2 regions of the Streptomyces sp. NPDC012935 genome follow, and region 2 is predicted to be linked to the other one. Evidence: riboswitches for the same ligand, from Rfam matches in the RefSeq annotation. Region 2 holds a riboswitch; the other holds the start of a gene.
The links. A riboswitch is a leader RNA that binds a small molecule or an ion and turns the genes downstream of it on or off. The one in region 2 is predicted to bind S-adenosylmethionine.

Region 1: another riboswitch for S-adenosylmethionine. It lies ahead of ACFY5C_RS16355 (aminotransferase class V-fold PLP-dependent enzyme); the one in region 2 lies ahead of thrC (threonine synthase).

Annotation. Positions count from the first base shown of each region.
Region 1 covers NZ_JBIBBC010000005.1:463,073-477,209, reverse strand. Annotated here, with positions in the region: gene ACFY5C_RS16365 (cytochrome bc complex cytochrome b subunit) at 1-595, shown strand, start outside; gene trpD (anthranilate phosphoribosyltransferase) at 781-1,845, shown strand; SAM riboswitch class IV at 1,931-2,047, shown strand; gene ACFY5C_RS16355 (aminotransferase class V-fold PLP-dependent enzyme) at 2,191-3,558, shown strand; gene ACFY5C_RS16350 (glycerate kinase) at 3,513-4,706, opposite strand; gene ACFY5C_RS16345 (SLC13 family permease) at 4,852-6,255, opposite strand; gene ACFY5C_RS16340 (response regulator transcription factor) at 6,340-7,002, opposite strand; gene ACFY5C_RS16335 (ATP-binding protein) at 6,999-8,444, opposite strand; gene ACFY5C_RS16330 (small secreted hydrophilic protein) at 9,001-9,294, opposite strand; gene ACFY5C_RS16325 (Lrp/AsnC ligand binding domain-containing protein) at 9,376-9,657, opposite strand; gene ACFY5C_RS16320 (rhomboid family intramembrane serine protease) at 9,700-10,485, opposite strand; gene ACFY5C_RS16315 (hypothetical protein) at 10,650-10,889, shown strand; gene ACFY5C_RS16310 (NYN domain-containing protein) at 10,927-12,270, shown strand; gene ACFY5C_RS16305 (NlpC/P60 family protein) at 12,482-13,516, shown strand; gene ACFY5C_RS16300 (NlpC/P60 family protein) at 13,746-14,137, shown strand, end outside.
Region 2 covers NZ_JBIBBC010000030.1:48,079-54,649, reverse strand. Annotated here, with positions in the region: partial or broken gene groL (chaperonin GroEL) at 1-1,051, opposite strand, end outside; gene ACFY5C_RS39815 (cold-shock protein) at 1,422-1,628, opposite strand; gene ACFY5C_RS39810 (MoaD/ThiS family protein) at 2,079-2,354, opposite strand; gene thrC (threonine synthase) at 2,418-3,704, opposite strand; SAM riboswitch class I at 3,723-3,880, opposite strand; gene ACFY5C_RS39800 (glucosyl-3-phosphoglycerate synthase) at 4,040-4,984, shown strand; gene ACFY5C_RS39795 (trehalose-6-phosphate synthase) at 5,093-6,571, shown strand, end outside.

The DNA of each region.
Region 1 (14,137 bases), on a different contig from region 2:
GGTGCTGATGGCGATCGCGCTCTACCCGTTCATCGAGTCCTGGGTCACCGGCGACAAGCGCGAGCACCACATCCTGGACCGTCCGCGCAACGCCCCGACGCGTACCGCCTTCGGTGTCGCCTGGGTCACGGTGTACATGATCGGCCTGGTCGGCGGTGGCAACGACCTGTGGGCCACCCACTTCCACCTGTCGATCAACGCGGTCACCTGGTTCGTCCGGATCGGCTTCTTCGTCGGACCGGTCCTCGCGTTCATCATCACCAAGCGGATCTGCCTCGGCCTGCAGCGCCGGGACAAGGACAAGGTGCTGCACGGCCGCGAGTCGGGCATCATCAAGCGCCTGCCGCACGGTGAGTTCATCGAGGTGCACGAGCCGCTCAGCCAGGACGCGCTGCACACCCTGACCGCGCACGAGCAGTACAAGCCGCTCGAGATCGGCCCGACGGTCGACGAGAACGGCGTCGAGCGCAAGGTGAAGGGCTCCGAGAAGCTGCGCGCCAAGCTCAGCAAGTCGTACTTCGGCGAGGACGGCCAGATCCCCAAGCCGACCGTCGAGGAGTACAAGGAGATCACCAGCGGCCACGGCCACCACTGACGCTGCGCCAGCTACGCCACGGTTGAGGGCCCCGTCCGGTTGTCCGGACGGGGCCCTCGGCCGTGTACGGGGCCCGTCCGGGGTTCGGACGCGGCCCTTCTTCGTGCCTGCGGGCTGGATAGGGTGGACCCGTTGAGACTCATGTCCCGCAGTGCGGGACACCACAACTGACCCAGGAGCGGCTTATGAGCGCTGTGACCCCCGCTGGAGGCGACACCGCGGCGGGCCGTTCCTGGCCCGAGGTACTGAGCGCCCTGCTCGGCGGACAGGACCTGAGCGCCGCGGACACGGCATGGGCGATGGACCGCTTCATGAGCGGCGAGGCCTCGGACGCCCAGATCGCCGGCTTCATGGTGGCCCTGAGAGCCAAGGGCGAGACCGTCGAGGAGATCAACGGTCTCGTCGAGGCGATGTACGCCCACGCGCAGCCGCTGGACATCCCCGGACCGGCCGTCGACATCGTCGGCACGGGCGGGGACCGGGCCAAGACGGTGAACATCTCGACGATGTCCGCCATCGTGATCGCCGGCGCCGGCGCGAAGGTCGTCAAGCACGGCAACCGGGCGTCGTCCTCGGCGAGCGGCTCGTCCGACGTGCTGGAGAAGCTCGGCATCAACCTGGACCTCTCACCCGAGGGCGTGGCCCGGGTGGTGGACGAGGCCGGGATCACCTTCTGCTTCGCGGCCAAGTTCCACCCCTCGATGCGGTTCGTCGGTGGCGTACGACGGGACCTCGGGGTTCCGACCTCGTTCAACCTCCTCGGCCCGCTCACCAACCCCGCCCGGGTCACCGCCTCGGCCGTCGGCTGCTTCGACACCCGGATGGCGGGGCTGATCGCCGGAGTCCTGGCCGAGCGCGGCTCGTCCGCGCTGGTGTTCCGGGGCGACGACGGCCTCGACGAGCTGACGACGACCGCCACCTCGCGGGTATGGGTGGTGCGCGACGGCAAGGTGACCGAGGAGGCCTTCGACCCCCGTGACGTCGGCCTCGAGCTGGTGCCCGTGGAGGCGCTGCGGGGCGCGGACGCCTCGTACAACGCGGAGGTCGCCCGGCGGCTCCTGGACGGCGAGCCGGGTCCGGTGCGCGACGCAGTACTGCTCAACTCGGCGGCGGCGCTCGTGGCGTTGGAGCAGACGGACGCTCCGCTCACCGAGCAGATCCAGCTCGGGATGGCGAGGGCGGCCCAGTCGATCGACTCGGGGGCGGCCAAGCGGACGCTGGACCTCTGGGTGGCGGCCAGCAACACCTGAGTTCCCCACGATGTGACGCGGGGCGCAGTCCGGATCCTGGACTGCGCCTTGCGAGCTGAAGATCGTGTGGCAGGATATTGGACCAGGTCATGAGTGACAGTCATGAGGCCCCGGCCGACTGTCCGGCAACCCTCCGTCCGTGGCGGGGTGCCCCGGGTGAAGACCAGGCCGTAGGCAGCGAGGTCTGCGGCAAGCGCGGGCCCCTCTCGAAACCAGGGGTCCTGGTCGTTCGAGGGAGTCTTCCGTGAGCAAGCGAATGCGATAGGGCCGCAGAGCCCCGCCTCCGCAAACCCTTTTCTCTTCTCGCATGCCCCTCAGCCGGCATGCCCCTCACGGGAGTTCGCCATGTCTGTCTCCACCGCTGCCGCCGACCAGTCCGTTTGTGCCTCTCTGCCCGTTCTGGGTCGTGATGTCACCGTCCCGCTCGTCACCGGCGGCGAGGTCACCTACGCCGCGCTCGACTACGCCGCCAGCGCCCCAGCCCTCCAGCGTGTCTGGGACGACGTCGCCGCCTACGCGCCGTACTACGGCAGCGTCCACCGCGGAGCCGGCTACCTCTCCCAGCTCTCCACCGACCTGTTCGAGAACGCCCGCAGGACGGTCACCGAGTTCCTCGACTGCCGCCCCGACGACCAGCTGATCTTCACCCGGTCCACCACCGACTCGCTGAACCTCCTCGCCGCCGCGCTGCCGGCCGACTGCCAGGTCTTCGTCTTCGAGACCGAGCACCACGCCTCCCTGCTGCCGTGGCGCGACGCCCGCGTCACCTACCTCAACGCGCCCCGTACCCCCCGCCAGGCCGTCGAGACCCTGGAGCGCGCCCTCGCCGACCGCGACCCGTACGGCCCGGCCCTGGTCTGCGTCACCGGCGCCTCGAACGTCACGGGTGAGCTGTGGCCCGTGCGGGAGCTCGCGGCCGCCGCCCACGCGCACGGCGCCCGCATCGTGCTCGACGCCGCCCAGCTGGCCCCGCACCACCCGGTGAGCGTCCGCGACCTGGACGTCGACTGGGTCGCCTTCTCCGGCCACAAGCTGTACGCCCCCTTCGGCTCGGGCGTCCTGGCCGGCCGTTCCGACTGGCTGCGCGAGGCGGAGCCGTACCTCGCGGGGGGCGGTGCCTCGCGGAAGGTGTCGCGGCGTGGGGACGGGGGCGTCGACGTGGAGTGGCACGAGAGCGCCGCCCGCCACGAGGCCGGCTCCCCGAACGTCATCGGCGCCTACTCCATCGCCTCCGCCTGCAAGGCGCTGACCGAGGCCGGCTTCGACACACTCGTCGCCCGTGAGCAGTACCTGATCGAGAAGGTCCGCGCGGGCCTCGCGGAGGTCCCCGAGGTCCGGATCCTCTCCCTCTTCGGTGACGACGCCCCGCGCGTCGGCGTCATCTCCTTCGTCGTCGAGGGCTGGAACAGCTCCCACTTCGCCGCCGCGCTCTCCGCCGAGTACGGCATCGGGGTGCGGGACGGGCTGTTCTGCGCCCACCCTCTGGTCCGCACCCTGCTGGGCAGCGACCCGCAGACGCAGGGCGAGTGCGGGGCCCCGGAGGCGGCGCCCGGCGAGAAGTCCCTGAACGCGATCCGGGTGAGCTTCGGGGCCGGTACGCCGGACGAGCACGTCGAGAGGTTCGTGAACGCCGTGCGGGAGCTCGTGACGGACGGCGCCCGGTGGAACTACCGCACGGAGGACGGGCGTTGCGTGCCGGACACCTCCGCGTGAGCCGGTAGCCGGGCGCCCAGCAGGATCATCCGCAGGGCCCGTTCGGTGGCGTCCGTGAGGAGCTCGGAGGCCCGCACCAGGGCCTCCGCCAGCGCCATCGGGGCCGGCAGGATGCCGCTGAACGCGTCCACACCCGGCACGTCGTGCGCACCCTCGCCGAGCGTGCCCGCCAGTGCGAGCACCGGACGGCCGTACAGCTTGGCCCGGCGGGCCACCTCGGCCGGGACCTTGCCGCGGGGCGTCTGGTGGTCCAGGGCGCCCTCCGCGGTGACGACCAGGTCGGCGCGGGCGAGGCGGGCGTCGAGGTCGAGGTGGTCGAGGAGCACGTCGAAGCGGGGGAGCAGCCTGGCGCCGAGGGCGGCCAGGCCCGCGCCCAGGCCGCCGGACGCGCCGGTGCCGGGGCCGTGACGCAGGTCGGTGCCCCCCGCCCCCAGGTCGCGTGTGAGGACGTCCGCCCAGTTCTCCAGGCCGGCCGACAGATGCTCGACCTGTGCGGGTGTCGCCCCCTTCTGCGGGCCGAAGACGCGGGCCACGCCGCGCTCGCCGCACAGCACGTTGTACGGGTTGCAGGCGACCAGTAGCTCGACGTCCCGCAGGCGCGGGTCCAGGCCGGACGGGTCGATCCGGGCGAGCCGTGTCAACTCACCGCCTCCATGCGGGAGTTCGAAGCCGTCGGCGTCCAGCAGCCGGGCGCCGAGTGCCTGGAGCGCGCCGGCGCCCCCGTCGGAGGTACCCGAGTCGCCGCAGCCGACCAGGATGCGCCGTACGCCGGTGTCGAGCGCGGCGCGGATCAGCTCGCCGACGCCGTAGGTGGTCGTGGCGCCCGGGTCGCGCAGGGTGCGCGGGACGAGGGACAGCCCGGCCACCGCGGCCATCTCGACGACCGCCGTGTCCCGGGAACCGAGCAGAGCGAAGTGCGTGCCGAGCGGTTCGCCGACGGGGCCCGTGGCAGGCAGGGCGACGAGCCGTCCGCCGGTCGCGGCGGCCAGCGCGGTGGCGGTGCCCTCACCGCCGTCCACCAGCGGGATCAGGTCGATCACGACGTCCGGCAGGGCCCGTCGGACGCCGTCCGCGATGGCGTCGGCGGCGGCCTGGGCGGACAGGGACTCCTTGAAGCCACTGGGGGCCACTACGACTCGGGTCAGCATCAGATCTCCTCAACAGGTCGTCGAGGCTGCAACGCCCCGAGCGGAAATGCCCTCAGGGGCGCGGGGCTGTGACATATGCGGCTCCGCCGCGTGGGCGCGACCAGCCACGACGGCGCAGCAGCCTCCCGTCGACATGGCGCGGCACTCACAGCGGAACGCCCAACAGCGGCCACACCGCGACGGCGAACAGCAGGACGAGCCCGGCGGTCAGCGGCGCCAGGACGGCGGACAGGCGCAGCAGGTCGCGCGGGGTGTAGGTGGGCGTCCCGGGGAGGTCGGAGAAGAGCGCGACCGGTTTCGCGGAAGCCGGGAGCGTGTGACAGAACCCGGCCGCGGCGGTGGACGCGAGCGCCGCTGCGACCGGATTCACCCCGGCCCCCACCGCCGCCGCGACCACCAGGGGGACCAGGACCGAGGAGCGGGCCGAGCGGGACTGGAGGACCAGGTGGGCCGCCGTGCTGATCGCGATCACCACGGCCAGGAACAGCAGCGGGCTGACGTCCGTGGGGAGTTCGGCCACCAGCCATCTCGCAGCCCCGGAGTCGGCGAGCGCGACGCCCATCGCCATCGTCGCGGCCATGAACAGCAGCAATGACCAGGGGACCGTCTTCAGCGCGTCCTTCAGGTGCACGGTGCCGAGGGCCGGCGAGGCCGCCACCACCGCGCCGATCAGCGCGACGACCGCCGGCGGCACCCGGTGCAGCGGCTCGCTGCACCACAGCACCACGACCGTGCCCAGCAGCAGCGCGCACCGCTTCTCGGCCTGCGACCAGGGGCCGGTGACCGGATGGTCGCTGTGCTCCTGGATCTGCTCGGCGGTGATGCGCACGGCGCCCTTACGGTCCGCGCGTCGAGTCGTCGTCAGGAGTACGGCCTCGGCGGCCAGGTGGGACGACGCCACGGCCAGCGGCAGGCCGAGCAGCAGCCACTCGGTGAAGCCGATCCGTTCACCGGTGGCCTGCCAAAGCACCGAGACGGTGATGAGGTGGGCGCCCGCGCCGATCAGCGTCGCCACCGCCGACAGCAGGATCACGGTCGGGAACAGCAGCGCCAGCATCACGACCAGCCGCCGCCGGTCGGCCAGCGCCTTGGCGAGCGCCAGGAACACCGGCAGCGCGAGGGCGGCCCGGCCGGACGTGGCCGGTACCGCGAACGCCGTGACGACCAGGGCGGCCGTGGTCAGGTGCACGAGCTGCCGTACGGTGCGCGCCCCGCCGACCAGGAACGCCGCCGCCCGTCCCGCGAGCCCCGTCCGGGTCACCGCGGCCGCCAGCACGAAGGCGCAGATCAGCAGCCACACCGTCGAGTCGCCGAGGGTGCCGAAGAGCGTGTCGCTGCTGATCACCCCGGTCACCGTGAGCGCGAGTCCGGCGCCCAGCGCGATGTACGTGTCGTCGACCGGGGTGGCGATCCAGGCGCAGGTCGCCAGGGCGAACACGGCGAGGGTGAGGCGGGCGTCGGCGCCGAGGCCGGCGAAGTTGCCGGGCACGGCGAGCAGCGCGCACAGGGAGAGCGCGACGCAGAGGCCGACGCCCAGTCGGAGGTTCAGGGTCACGTCATCCAGGGTTCACCTGGGCCGTGAGCCGTCGATGAGCCGTACATGAAGGAGACTTCACGCGGGCCGAAGGGGACTTCAGGCCGACAGGCGGTACCCCACGCCGCGCACCGTCTCGAACCGTTCGGCCCCGACCTTCTTGCGCAGCGCCCGCACGTACACATCCACGATGTTGGAGCCGGGGTCGAAGTCGTAGCCCCACACGTGCGACAGGATCTGCTCGCGGGACAGTACCTGGCCCGGATGCCTCAGGAACAGCTCCAGGAGCACGAACTCACGGGCGGTCAGGTCCACGGTCCGCTCCCCGGCCCGTGCCCGCCGGGTGCGCAGGTCGAGGGCCAGCGAGCCGGACCGCAGCACCGTCACCTCCGGAGCCCGGGCCGCAGTACGCAGCCGCAGCCGGACCCGCGCGAGGAGTTCCTCGAAGCGGAACGGCTTGGTCATCCAGTCGTCGGCGCCGCCCTCCAGACCGGCCACCGTGTCCCGTACGGAGTCCCGCGCGGTCAGCACGATCACCGGGACCGTCACCCGGGCCTCGCGCAGTTCGCGCAGCACGGTGAAGCCGTCCCGGCCGGGCAGGCCGATGTCCAGGACCACCAGATCGAAACTGCCGGTCAGCGCGTACTCGTGGGCGGCGTCGCCGTCGCCGACGACGGTCGTGGTGAAGCCGTTGGAGCGCAGCCCCTTCTGGACGAAGGAGGCGATCCTTTCCTCGTCCTCGACGATGAGAATGCGGTTCACGTGTGTGCCTCTCCCAGTGCCAGTACGAAGGTGGCGCCGCCGCCGTCGGTGTCGCGCAGCCGGACCCGGCCGCCGTGCGCCTCGGCGATCGCCCGGACGATCGACAGTCCGAGCCCGGCTCCGGAGCCGCGGGCGCCGCGCCGGGACGTGCCGCGCCGGAACCGTTCGAAGATCACCTCGCCGTCCTGCGGCTGGACACCGCAGCCGGAGTCGGCGACGTACAGCTCGACGCCGGGCCCGTCCGTGCGCGAGCCGATCCGGACGGTCTGCCCGGGCGCGGTGTGCTGCACGGCGTTCTGGGCGAGCTGGACCATCGCCTGGGTGATGCGCTGCGGGTCCAGCTCGGCCTCGACGTCGGCCACCTCGGCGAGCTGCCAGTCCCGTTCGCCGAGGGTGCGGGCCTTGACGTAGACGTCGGCGGTGAGTTCGGCGAGCTGGACGGGCTCGGGGGTGACGAAGTCGGGGCGCTCGGCCTTGGCGAGCAGCAGCAGGTCCTCGACGATGCGGCTCATCCGGTCCAGCTCGTCGGTGACCAGGCGTATCGTCTCCTCGCGCTCGGCGGGGTCGTCGCCCATCAGCTCCAGATGACCGCGCACGATGGTGATCGGCGTGCGCAACTCGTGGCCCGCGTCGTCGACGAACTCGCGCTGGGCGGCGAAGGCGCGCTCCAGCCGGTCGAGCATCGCGTTGAACGTCTCCGCGAGCGCGGCGATGTCGTCGCGCCCGTGCACCGGGATACGGCGGGTCAGGTCCTGCTCGGTGAGCTGCGCCGCCGCGGTGCGCACCAGCCGCACGGGCTTGAGGATCCGCCCGGAGACGGCCCAGCCGATGCCGGTCATCATGAGCAGGGCGACCCCGGAGATGGCGAGCAGGATACGGAACTCCGCGTTCACGGCGGCCTGTTCGCGCCCCGGGTGGAAGGCGACGACGAACGCCGCCTCCGCCTCGCCGCCGGCCCGGGCGACCGTGACCTTGGCCCAGCGGATCTCGCCGGACGCCCGGTGCACGGTGCCGGTGGCGTCGGGCGAGTCGAAGATGCGGCGGCGGGCGTCGGCGTCCTCGTGCAGGGGCACGGCGACGAGGATGCCGCGCGGCTGGATGAACTGCGCCGGGGTCCGGCCCGCCCGGCCCACCAGGCCGATCAGCTCCTCGTCCGGATCGGCGTACTGGCGCACCAGGAACTCGCGCAGCAGCCGGGACGGGTCGGTGAACGGCCGCCCGGTTTCCGGGTCGACGCCCCGCTCCTCGAAGTTCGCGAACTCGCCCGCCTCCTGCGTGAGCAGCCCGTTCACCCGGTGGTCGACGTCCCGCAACAGGATCGACCGCGTGGTCGCCGCCACGGACACCAGCCCGACGGCCATGACGAGCAGCAGCCAGAGCAGGATGCGGACCCGCGCGGAGATCCGGCGGCGCACGGGATCGGGGGGTGTCGTCGGGCTCATGGCGACGGAGTGGCGCCTGGCCGTGAGGAAGAAGGGGCGCGGCGGGTCGGCGTCGCGGGTCTCGACGCCGCTGGGTCCGCGGTCGCGCGGCGGGGCCCCCTCGACGGGGGGCAGGGTCGGAGATCGTCCGCCGCGGCTGCGGGGTGGGCCGACCGCGGAGCACCGGGGCCGGGAGCGACGACCCGACCCGGCCGGGACCGCGCCTGGCCCGTCCGTGCAACGACCGTCTTGCACCCGCTCGCCGGCCCACGCGCCCCCGGAGGTGAGGATCCCAGCCGCGCTGTCGTCACCTGCCGCCTCCCTCACGTTCTCGACAGGGCACCGCCAGGGCCCTGTCGTTTGGATCATGCCGGCGTCGCGGGGTCTGGCACGCGCGTCTGCCGCGTTGTCGTCGGTTGTCGACTCCCCCATGCTCGAACCGGCTGCGCGCTGCTCGCGAGGGGGGACCCCCATCGCGTCGCCGCCCTCCTCCGCCGTGCAGCTGCGCGCACCAGACCCCGCTCGGGTCGGCTGAAGGGCGCAGTACCTCGCAGCCGACCTGTCCGAACGACAGGCCCTAGCCGTCGTCCCCGGGCTCGCCCCGGTCGTCGTCTCCGGTCTCCCGTTCCTGGGCGTCGTCATCGTCGTCGCCCGTGGGGCCGTCTGTCACCGGGGGCCGGGAGACGATCTCGTCGCTCGGCGCCGGCGAGGGCCGGGCCGGGGTCGGGGTGGGGGAGCCGCTGTCCAGCTCGACCTTGGCCGGGACCGTGGGGGACTCCGGGTTGTCGGTGAGGGCGAAGCTCGTCGCGGCGATGCCGAGGGGGATCGCCACGACGGCGGCCAGCGCCGCGATCCGGTGCGAGAAGACCATGCGGCCGATCCTGCGGCCTAGGCCCGGCCCGGAGGATGAGTCCAGGATGAAGAACTCTTCATGTTCGGGCCGCGGCCGTCCTCAGCTGTCCAGCCCGATGGCGAACGCGGCCTCGATGTCGTGCTGCGAGTAGGTACGGAACGCCACGTGCGTGTCCGTGCCCTCCACCCCGGGGATCTTGCTGATCCGGCCCGGAATGACCTCGGCGAGATCCTCGTGCTCCTTCACCCGCACCATGGCGATCAGGTCGTACGTACCGGTGACCGAGAAGACCTCGGTGACGCTCTCCAGCGAAGCGATCCGCTCCGCGATCTCGGGAATCCGGTCCACGCTGGTCTTGATGAGGACGATCGCGGTGATCACGGTTGGTTCTCTCCCTCGGAGGCCATTGCTGGGGCTCTCACCCTACTCGTGGTCCAGTTGGCCCGGTTGTTCTGCCGGGGGTCCGGGGGTTGGCCCCTGGGAAGACACAGCAGTCGCAGGGCGGAATCGGGCCCACGCGAAGCCGAAGCCCAGCCCGAACCCGACCAGGTGCGCCAGATACGCCACCCCCGGTCCCTGCTCCGCCCGGCCCGCCGCCACCCACTGCAGCGCCACCCAGAACGGCAGCACGACCCAGGCGGGGAAGCGCAGCGGCAGGAAGAGCAGGAACGGCAGCAGGCTTGTCACCCGCGCCCCGGGGAAGAGGAACAGGAACGCGCCGAGGACAGCAGAGATCGCCCCGGACGCGCCGACCAGGGACTGGGTCGAGTCGTCGTTGGCGGCCGCGTAGCCCAGCAGGGCCAGGTAGCCGCAGCCCAGATAGAAGAGCGTGAACTGGACGCGGCCCATCCGTTCCTCGGTCATCACGCCGAAGACGTAGAGGAAGAGCATGTTGCCGAGCAGGTGCACCCAGCTGCCGTGCACGAACAGCGCCGTCGCGGGGGTGAGGGCGGCCCGGGGCGCCCCCTCGAACAGCTCCGCGGGCACGACACCCCAGCGGTGGAAGTAGGCCCGCTGAGCTGCGAGCAGCTCGTCGCCGGAGCCGTACGCCGGATTGAGTCCCGCCGCCGGGCCGATCAGGAAGATCAGGCAGCACAGGACGATCAGCCCGTACGTCACCGGCGCCGAGGACCGCAAGGCGGCACGGACCGATCGGCCCGCCCTGCCGAACCGAGTCCCGAAATGCGCCACGCTCCAGTTGCCGATCATGGACACAGAGCATGACGTAACAGGACGCACGCGCACAGACCGCCTCGCCGCCCGGGACGGACGGGCGGTGGGTACCCGCCAGGCCGTAGGGTTACGAGCCACACGCACCGGGGCCCGGCGCGTCGCGGACAATAGAAGGTCTAGAAGGAAAGAGCACAGTCACGATGACGGTTCCCCTGCCGACCACCACGACGCGGTGGCGCTGCACCCTCTGCGGCAACCTCACGCGCTTCGACGTGACGCGCTCGTCCAAGGTCGTGGAGTACGTCCACCTCGATCTGGCCGGTGAGCCCAAGGTCGAGGAGCGCGAGGTGCTCAGTGAGACCATCGAGTCGGTGCGCTGCCGCTGGTGCAACGCCGTGGACAAGGTGGAACTCGTGGACAGGCCGGGCGCCGACTCCTGACGGGAGCGGCCCCCGCACAGGCATTGGGGTGTGACGGATGGTGGAGACACAAGGCGGGGGGCCGGACGACGGCGCCGCTGAGGTGCTCGACCGTCCGCTGCCCGACGGTGTACGGCGCAAGGTCGTGCAGATCGTGTCCGACGGCTTCGGCGGGCTGACCGTCGGTGAACTGCCCGCACAGCTCAGGCAGTACGCCAGATTCGCGCCGAACCGGCGGGCCAAGTTCGCCGGCAACGCCATGGCGGCGGCGCTGGAGACCGATCCGCTGTTCCGGCAGCGCATCGGGGAGAAGTTCAGAGAGGCCCAGCCGGAACTCGCCGGCGCCCTCGACGCCGGCTCGGCGCCCCCGGCCGCGGACCCGCTCGACGTGGCGGCCGCGGCCTATGTTCTGCGCCCCACCGGCTGGGTCAAGCTGGTCACCGCGGCCGGCGAGGAGGCCCAGCGCGCCGACGCCGAGCGCGTCGACGAGGAGAACCGGGCCGAGCTGGAGCGGCTGCGCGAGGAGCTCGCGCACGCCCGTGAGCACACCCGGCACGAGACCGAGCGGCTGCGCACCGAGCTGGACGCGGCGAAGAAGGAAGCCGAATCGCTTCACCGAAAGCTGCGCTCGGCCCTCAGCGACGTCAAGCGCGGCGAGGCCGCCCTGCGCAAGGTGCACGGCGAGATCGAGACCGTACGTGCCGAGGGGCACGCCCAGGTCTCCGCGGCCGAGAGCGAGACCCGGCGCCTCAAGGCGCGGCTGGGGGAGACCGAGGCCGCCCTGGAGGCCACCCGCAGGGCCGCACGCGAGGGGCGCAGCGTCGAGGACATGCGCGTACGGCTGCTTCTGGACACCCTGCTGGACTCCGCCCAAGGGCTGCGCCGGGAGCTGGCGTTGCCGCCGGTCTCCGTACGGCCCGCCGAGACCGTGGACGCTGTCGAACCGGGACGAATGACCCCGAAGGACATCGCCGCCCGGGCCCTGTCCGAGAACGACCCCGCGATCCTCGACCAGCTCCTCGCCCTGCCCCAGGCGCACTTGGTGGTCGACGGCTACAACGTCACCAAGACCGGCTATCCCCAGATGCCGCTCGAGAAGCAGCGGCTCAGACTGCTCGGCCAGCTCTCGCAGCTCGCTGCGCAGACCGGCGCCGAGGTGACCTGCGTCTTCGACGGGGCCGAGCTGGCCGCGCCGGTGCTGCTCGCGCCGCCGCGCGGGGTGCGGGTGCTGTTCTCCAAACCGGGTATCACCGCCGACGAGTTGATCCGCCAGCTGGTGCGCGCCGAGCCGCCGGGCCGTCCGGTCATCGTCGCCTCGACCGACCGTGAGGTGGCGGACGGGGTCGCCCGGGCCGGAGCGCGGCCGGTGGCTTCTGCGGTACTTCTCAAGCGGCTGTCCTGATAACGCCAACGTACGGGCGCAATGCCCGAATTGGCGTCAATCCCGCGCGACCCAGCGTCAATCCTGCGTCACGTGATGTGAGTTGTGTGTAAAGAATGATTGGTGTGACGAGATTTTTCGTGTGAGGATTTGATCTGATCACAACTGGGTCACTAGGGTCTGGCCTCGAACCTCCGAGCGGGTGATCACTCACAAGAAGGGTTTCACCTCAGTGGCGTCCCACCGTCGACCCAAGCAGCCGAGCCGAGCACGTGTGACCGTGCTGACCACCGCTGCCGCTGCTGCCGTGGCCATCAGTGCCCAGGCCGCCAACGCGGCCCCCAGCGAGAAGCCCAGCAAGGACGAGGTCAAGGCCAAGGTCGACAAGCTCTACGAGGAGGCCGAGCAGGCCACCGAGAAGTACAACGGCGCCAAGGAGAAGCAGGAGAAGCTCCAGAAGGAGATCTCCACGATCCAGGACAACGTCGCCCGCGGCCAGGAAGAGCTCAACGAGCTGCGCGACAGCATGGGCCTCGCGGCCGCCGCCCAGTACCGCACGGGCAGCATCGACTCCTCCGTCCAGCTGTTCCTGTCGTCCGACCCGGACGACTACCTGGACAAGGCGTCCACCATGGACCAGCTGAGCGCCCAGCAGGTCGACTCGCTGAAGAAGATCCAGGACAAGCAGCGCGAGCTCTCCCAGCAGCGCACCGAGGCGTCCGACAAGCTCAAGGACCTCGCCTCCACCCGCACCGAACTGGGCAAGAAGAAGAAGCAGGTCCAGGGCAAGCTCGCCGAGGCGCAGAAGCTGCTCAACACCCTGACGGCCGCCGAGAAGGCCGCCCTCGCCGCCGAGGAGCAGCGCGCCAGCCGCGACTCCGCCGACCGGGTGGACCTCGGCAACACCGGTGCGGCCTCCGGCCGGGCCATGGCCGCCTTCCAGGCCGCCCAGAGCAAGATCGGCTCGCCGTACGTCTACGGCGCCTCCGGCCCGTCCTCCTTCGACTGCTCGGGCCTGACCTCCTGGGCCTTCGCCCAGGCCGGCGTCTCCATCCCGCGTATCTCGCAGGATCAGGCCAACGCCGGCACCAGGATCTACTCGCAGAGCCAGCTCAAGGTCGGCGACCTGGTCATCTTCTACGGCGACCTGCACCACGTCGGCTTCTACGCGGGCAACGGCCAGGTGCTGCACGCCCCGCGCAGCGGCACGGTCGTCCGGTACGAGTCGATCAACAACATGCCGTTCCAGTTCGGCGTCCGGATCTGACCCCGGCCGAACACCCCCAAGATCAACACCACGTGCCGCCCGAACGGGCGAATCACGACAACATTCGCTGACCCCGCGCCCCGCCCATGACCTGCGTCAGAGGCGGGGCGTCACTTTGTGTGCCCACCGAGGTCGTTGGTCGTCACCCCGGCACGGAGCTACTGTCTGCCGCGTTTCCCCGCTCGCCGGGGAAGGTCCTTGTCCGTTAGCGGAAGGAGAGCGGCTTCCCGTGGGGTCCCATCGCCGCCTTGCACCGACCGGGTTCGACCGGGGCGCCGGAGCAGCGCTCTGCGTCATGTCAGCCGCCGCCACGGCCCTCGGGGTCGTCCCGGCCTCGGCCGCGCCACAAGACGACACCCGCGCCAAGGTGGACCGCCTCTACGAGGAGGCCGAGAAGGCCACCGAGGCCTACAACAGGGCGGACGAGCGCGCCGACAAGCTCCGCAAGCAGGTGACCGACGCGCAGGACCGGATCGCCCGGCAGCAGGAGGACATCAACTCCAAGCGGGACGCGCTCGGTTCACTGGCCGGTGCCCAGTACCGGTCCGGTGGCCTCGATCCCTCCCTCGCGCTGCTGCTCTCCAACGACCCGGCCGACTACCTCGACAAGGCCGCCCGCAT
Region 2 (6,571 bases):
TCTCGGCGCGGATCTGGTTCACCCGGCCGGCGACCTGCTCGGAGGAGCCGGCACCGTCGACGATGGTGGTCTCGTCCTTGGTGATGACGACCTTGCGGGCCTTGCCCAGGAGGTCCAGGGAGGTGTTCTCGAGCTTGAGACCGACCTCCTCGGAGATGACCTCGCCACCGGTGAGGATCGCGATGTCGTTCAGCATCGCCTTGCGGCGGTCACCGAAGCCCGGGGCCTTGACGGCGACGGACTTGAAGGTGCCGCGGATCTTGTTGACGACCAGGGTCGACAGGGCCTCGCCCTCGACGTCCTCGGCGATGATCAGCAGCGGCTTGCCCGACTGCATGACCTTCTCCAGGAGCGGGAGCAGGTCCTTGACGGAGCCGATCTTGGAGTTGGCGATCAGGATGTACGGGTCGTCGAGCGACGCCTCCATCCGCTCCATGTCGGTGGCGAAGTACGCCGAGATGTAGCCCTTGTCGAAGCGCATACCCTCGGTGAGCTCCAGCTCCAGACCGAAGGTCTGGGACTCCTCGACGGTGATGACGCCTTCCTTGCCGACCTTGTCCATCGCCTCGGCGATGAGCTCGCCGATCTGGGTGTCGGCGGCGGAGATGGAGGCCGTGGAGGCGATCTGCTCCTTGGTCTCGACATCCTTCGCCTGCTCGAGCAGGGCGGCGGAGACGGCCTCGACGGCACGCTCGATACCGCGCTTGAGGGCCATCGGGTTGGCGCCGGCGGCTACGTTGCGAAGGCCTTCCTTGACGAGGGCCTGGGCGAGAACGGTCGCGGTGGTCGTACCGTCACCGGCGACGTCGTCCGTCTTCTTGGCGACTTCCTTGACCAGCTCGGCGCCGATCTTCTCGTACGGGTCCTCGAGCTCGATCTCCTTGGCGATGGAGACACCATCGTTGGTGATCGTGGGGGCGCCCCACTTCTTCTCGAGGACGACGTTGCGGCCCTTGGGGCCGAGCGTCACCTTCACGGCGTCCGCGAGCTGGTTCATGCCGCGCTCGAGGCCGCGCCGCGCCTCCTCGTCGAACGCGATGATCTTGGCCATGTGAAGTGGTCCCTCCAGGACTGGGGGTGATTCCTTCGGACCGCGCCCGCGCCCGCGACGGACGGCTCACATGCCTCGTGGTTCCTTGCCCCACCCGGCCTGCGGGCCTCACCGACCCGGTCCTTCTTTGTCACTCTCACCTTCAGAGTGCTAACGCAATGATTAGCACTCGGGGTAGGCGAGTGCAAGCGGCTCTCGGGTATCGGGCGGCATCCTCTGCGGTGGGCGAACGGGGGTGGGCAGGGTCGGGGCGGGGCCGGGGCAGCCCCGGACACGACCCGCGCGGGCCCCGGACATGGCGAAGGGCTCGCACCCCGGGAGGTGCGAGCCCTTCGAAGAAGAACGTCGCTGCTGTTAGTCGACGCGTGCTTCAGCCGGTGGCCAGACGAACCATGTCCGCCTGCGGCCCCTTCTGGCCCTGCGAGATCTCGAAATCGACCCGCTGACCTTCCTCCAGGGTGCGGTAACCGTCCATCTGGATCGCGCTGTAGTGGACGAAAACATCCGCACCACCGTCGACCGCGATGAAGCCGTACCCCTTCTCCGCGTTGAACCACTTGACGGTGCCCTGAGCCATGCCTAACTCCCCTATTACTGGCCCTTGCACAGATCCACACTTCGCGGATCCGGGTCAGACCTCACCCCCCATCGGTCGGGGGCGTGCGCCGGAACGCGTCGACCGCGGCTGAATGTATCTGCCCAACTGCCGTCTGCAACAGGTCAATCGGACGAGAAATCCGGGCACGACCGGTCGGGAATGTGGGGACAATTCCCCTGACTTCAGGTCAAGTCGGACCCGGCATAGGGAACAAAAGCCGCAAAAAACCCGCACACTTTGGCTACTTCTTGTCGGGCTTGCGGCAGAAATCAAGGGCAGCCAACCAGTGGATCGGCGGCACGTTCCCCAACTGTACCTCGCTCAACCACACAGAATTGCCCCCTCCGCTTCTCTCACGGAGGGGGCAATTCGATGAACTCTTAGTTACCTGTGTTACCGATGGTAATGATCGGTCATTCGGTCACCCTGTCAGCCACCGGCGACGGCCGGAATGATGGAGACGCCGGCACCGTCCGGAGTCGCGGTCTCCAGACCCTGCTCAAAACGCACGTCGTCGTCATTGACGTACACGTTGACGAACCGACGCAGCTTGCCCTGGTCGTCGAGAACGCGGGCGGCGATCCCGGTGTGGTTCTTCTCCAGGTCGGCGATGACCTCGCCGAGGTTGGCACCTTCGGCGGCGACCTCGGCCTGGCCACCCGTGTAGGTGCGCAGGATGGTGGGGATGCGGACGTTGACGCTCATACGGTGTGGCCTCCGGTCAGTGTGCAGGTTCGGTGGGGCGGCGCCCCGAGGGGCGGGGCTGTCTCAGGCGAGACCCGCCTCGCGGAACGAATCGAGGTTGGGACGAATCGTCGCAGTCAGCCCGGTACCGGCCACCGCATCCAACGTCTTCAGCCCGTCGCCGGTGTTGAGCACAACGGTCGTCAGGCTCGGGTCCAGCACACCGTTCTCGATCAGCTTCTTCGTGACACCCACGGTCACCCCGCCGGCGGTCTCCGCGAAGATGCCCTCCGTCCGGGCGAGGATCTTGATCGCGTCGACGACCTGCTCGTCCGTCACGTCCTCCACGAACCCGCCGGTACGGCGCGCGATGTCGAGCACGTACGGCCCGTCGGCCGGGTTGCCGATGGCGAGCGACTTGGCGATCGTGTTCGGCTTCTGCGGCCGGACCACGTCGTGGCCCGCCTTGAACGCCGTCGACACCGGCGAGCACCCCTCGGCCTGCGCGCCGAAGATCTTGTACGGCTTGTCCTCGACGAGCCCGAGCTTGATCAGCTCCTGCAGACCCTTGTCGATCTTCGTGAGCTGCGAACCGGAGGCGATCGGCACGACCAGCTGGTCCGGCAGCTGCCAGCCGAGCTGCTCGCAGATCTCGTACGCCAGGGTCTTGGAGCCCTCGGCGTAGTACGGCCGCAGGTTGACGTTGACGAAGCCCCAGCCCTCACCGGCGGGGTCGCCGATCAGCTCGGAGCAGAAACGGTTCACGTCGTCGTAGTTGCCCTCGATGCCGACGAGCTCGCCGCCGTAGACCGCGGCCATGACGACCTTGCCCTGCTCCAGGTCGTGCGGGATGAACACGCAGGACCGGAAGCCGGCGCGGGCGGCGGCGGCACCCACCGCACCGGCGAGGTTGCCGGTGGAGGAGCAGGAGAGGGTGGTGAAGTCGAAGGCGCGCGCGGCCTCGATGGCCTGGGCGACGACGCGGTCCTTGAAGGAGTGCGTCGGGTTGCCGGAGTCGTCCTTGACGAACAGCTTCCCGGCGTCGACGCCGAGCGCGCCCGCAAGGTTGTCGGCCTTGACGAGCTTGGTCCAGCCTGGGTTGATGTTCGGCTTGGTGGCCACGTCGGCCGGGACGGGCAGCAGGGGCGCATAGCGCCAGATGTTCGCGGGGCCCGCTTCGATCCGCTTGCGGAGCTCCTCGGTGTCGTAGGCCGAGAAGTCGTACGCGATCTCCAGCGGGCCGAAACACTCCTCGCACGCGAAGACCGGTCCGAGGGGTACCCGGTGACCGCACTCGCGGCAGGACAGCGCCGCGGCGGGACCGAGGTCTACGGTGGAGTCGGTGGTGCTTGCAACAGTCTGCACAGCCATGTGAGGCGAGGCCCTTTCTCCTCATCTTCCTCACGACGCATCTCGCCGTGAGACGGATTTGGCACCTTCCCTAGCCGGGAGCCTCGCGGAGACGATCGACAGTGATCGCCACGAGACCGGCTGGAGGGTTGCCGGGGCTTCATCGGGCCGTTTCCCTCTGCCCCTCTGGATGAGCTGTATTCGGTTGTCAACTACGGGCGACCTCGGACATGCGATGGTCACCCGCGTTGTTCAAGACTGTAACCGAAGGCCAGGACAGTTGAGATAGTCGTCCGAACCGCGAGATGGATCACACGATTACCTGCTGTGATCACGACAGTGAGGAGTCGCCGACTGTGCTGGAAGAAGTCGAGCGCTGGTTGAGCACCCGCTCCTGGTCCGCGACCGATCGCCCGCTCCACCACATACTGGCCGCCAAACAGCGTTCGGGCCAGTCGGTCTCCGTCGTGCTGCCCGCGCTGAACGAGGAGGAGACGGTCGGCGACATCGTCGCGGTCATCCGTCACGACCTCATGCAGCAGGTTCCGCTGGTCGACGAGATCGTCGTCGTCGACTCCGGATCCACGGACCGCACTTCCGAGGTGGCCGCCGCTGCGGGCGCCACCGTCGTGCACCGGGACGCGATACTCCCGCGCATCCCGGCCGTGCCCGGCAAGGGCGAGGTCCTGTGGCGCTCCCTGCTCGTCACGACCGGGGACATCGTCTGCTTCATCGACGCGGACCTGAAGGAGTTCTCCTCCGACTTCGTCTCCGGGATCGTCGGCCCGCTGCTCACCGACCCCGGGATCGACCTGGTCAAGGGCATGTACGACCGTCCCCTCGGCGGGGCGGCCGGGCAGGGCGGCCGGGTGACCGAACTGATGGCGCGCCCGCTGCTGAACATGCACTGGCCGCAGCTGGCCGGTTTCGTGCAGCCGCTCGGCGGCGAGTACGCCGCTCGCCGCTCCCTGCTGGAACAGCTCCCGTTCCCCGTCGGGTACGGCGTGGAACTGGGCATGCTGGTCGACGCCCTGCATCTGGTCGGCCTGGACGCACTGGCCCAGGTGGACGTGGGTGTCCGTAAGCACCGCCACCAGGACGGACAGGCCCTGGGGCGGATGTCCGCCGCGATCTACCGCACGGCCCAGCTGCGGCTGGCGCGCGGCCATCTCGTGCGGCCGGCGTTGACTCAGTTCGAGCGGGGCGAGGACGGGTTCGAGCCGCGTACGTACTCCGTGGACACGGAGGAGCGGCCGCCGATGGTGGAGATCGCCGAGTACGCGAAACGGAAGGTCGCGTAACGTCCGATACCGGGTCATAGGCCTGGCTGGGCCACTGATCGTATACGGACCGGCCACTGAGTGGAACCGTACGTTTGAGCGTTTCCGGGCCGGGCTAGGTTGTGGCGTATGGCTTCCACGCAGGGTGCTGCCAAGGTGCTGGTCGCGTCGAATCGCGGCCCGGTCTCGTACGACGTGCGCGAGGACGGCTCGCTGCACTCCAGGAGGGGCGGTGGCGGACTCGTCTCCGGGCTGTCGGCGATCGGGCCGGACGCCGACGCGCTGTGGGTGTGCTCGGCGCTGTCCGACGGGGACCGGGAGGCGGTGCGGCGCGGCGTCGGCGAGGACGGCGTGCTGATGCTGGACGTCCCGGCCGGCGTGCACGCGGACGCGTACAACGGCATCGCCAACTCGGTCCTCTGGTTCGTCCACCACATGCTCTACCAGACCCCGCTGGAGCCGGTCTTCGACGCGGAGTTCCGGCGCCAGTGGGAGTCGTACGAGACGTACAACCGCGCCTTCGCGCAGGCGCTGGCCGACCGTGCCGCGCCGGGGGCGGCGGTCCTGGTGCAGGACTACCACCTGTGCCTGGTCCCCGGGATGCTCCGGGAGCTGCGACCTGACATCAGGATCGGGCACTTCTCGCACACGCCGTGGGCGCCGCCGGAGTACTTCTCCATGCTTCCGGACGACATCCGCTCGCAGCTCGTACGGGGGATGCTGGGCGCCGACCGGCTGGGCTTCCTCACGTGGCGGTGGGCGCGGGCGTTCATGGCGTGCGCCGAGGCCGTGGACCGCGAGCGGATCGTCCCGTCGTCGCCGAGCGGCGCCCCGGCGTCCGTCCAGCACACGGCGACCGGGCGTCCCCCGCTGCGGACCACGTGGATCGGCGTGCACGGCCTGGGCGCCGACGCGGAGTTCCTGCGCGCTCGCTCCCACGAGGCCGATGTCGAGGAGCGGATGGCCGCGCTGCGGGCGGAGATCGGCACCGCGCCGGACGGGACGGCCCGCCGGACCGTCGTCCGCGTCGACCGGACCGAGCTGTCCAAGAACATCGTGCGCGGCCTGCTGGCCTACCGGCAGCTGCTCGACGACCACCCCGAGTGGCGCGAGCGGGTGGTCCACGTGGCCTTCGCCTACCCCTCTCGCCAGGACCTGGCGGTGTACCGGGACTACACGGCAGAGGTCCAGCGACTCGCGGACGAGATCAACTCCGCTTACGGCACTTCGACCTGGACCCCGATCGTCCTCCACGTCAAGGACGACTTCGCCCGCTCCCTGGCCGCGTACCGCCTGGCTGACGTGGCCCTCGTCAACCCCATCCGGGACGGCATGAACCTCGTCGCCAAGGAGGTACCGCTCGTCTCCGACGAGGGCTGCGTCCTCGTCCTGTCCCGCGAGGCGGGCGCCTTCGCGGAACTGGGCGACGACGCGATCGCCGTCAACCCCTACGACGTGATCGGCACGGCGCACGCCCTGCACGAGGCGCTGTCCATGGGGCCGGAGGAGCGGGCGGAACGCTCCAAGCGGCTGGCGGCGGCGGGCACGGCGCTGCCGCCGGCGCAGTGGTTCCTGGAGCAGTTGAGGGCGTTGGAGGACGGGGAAGAG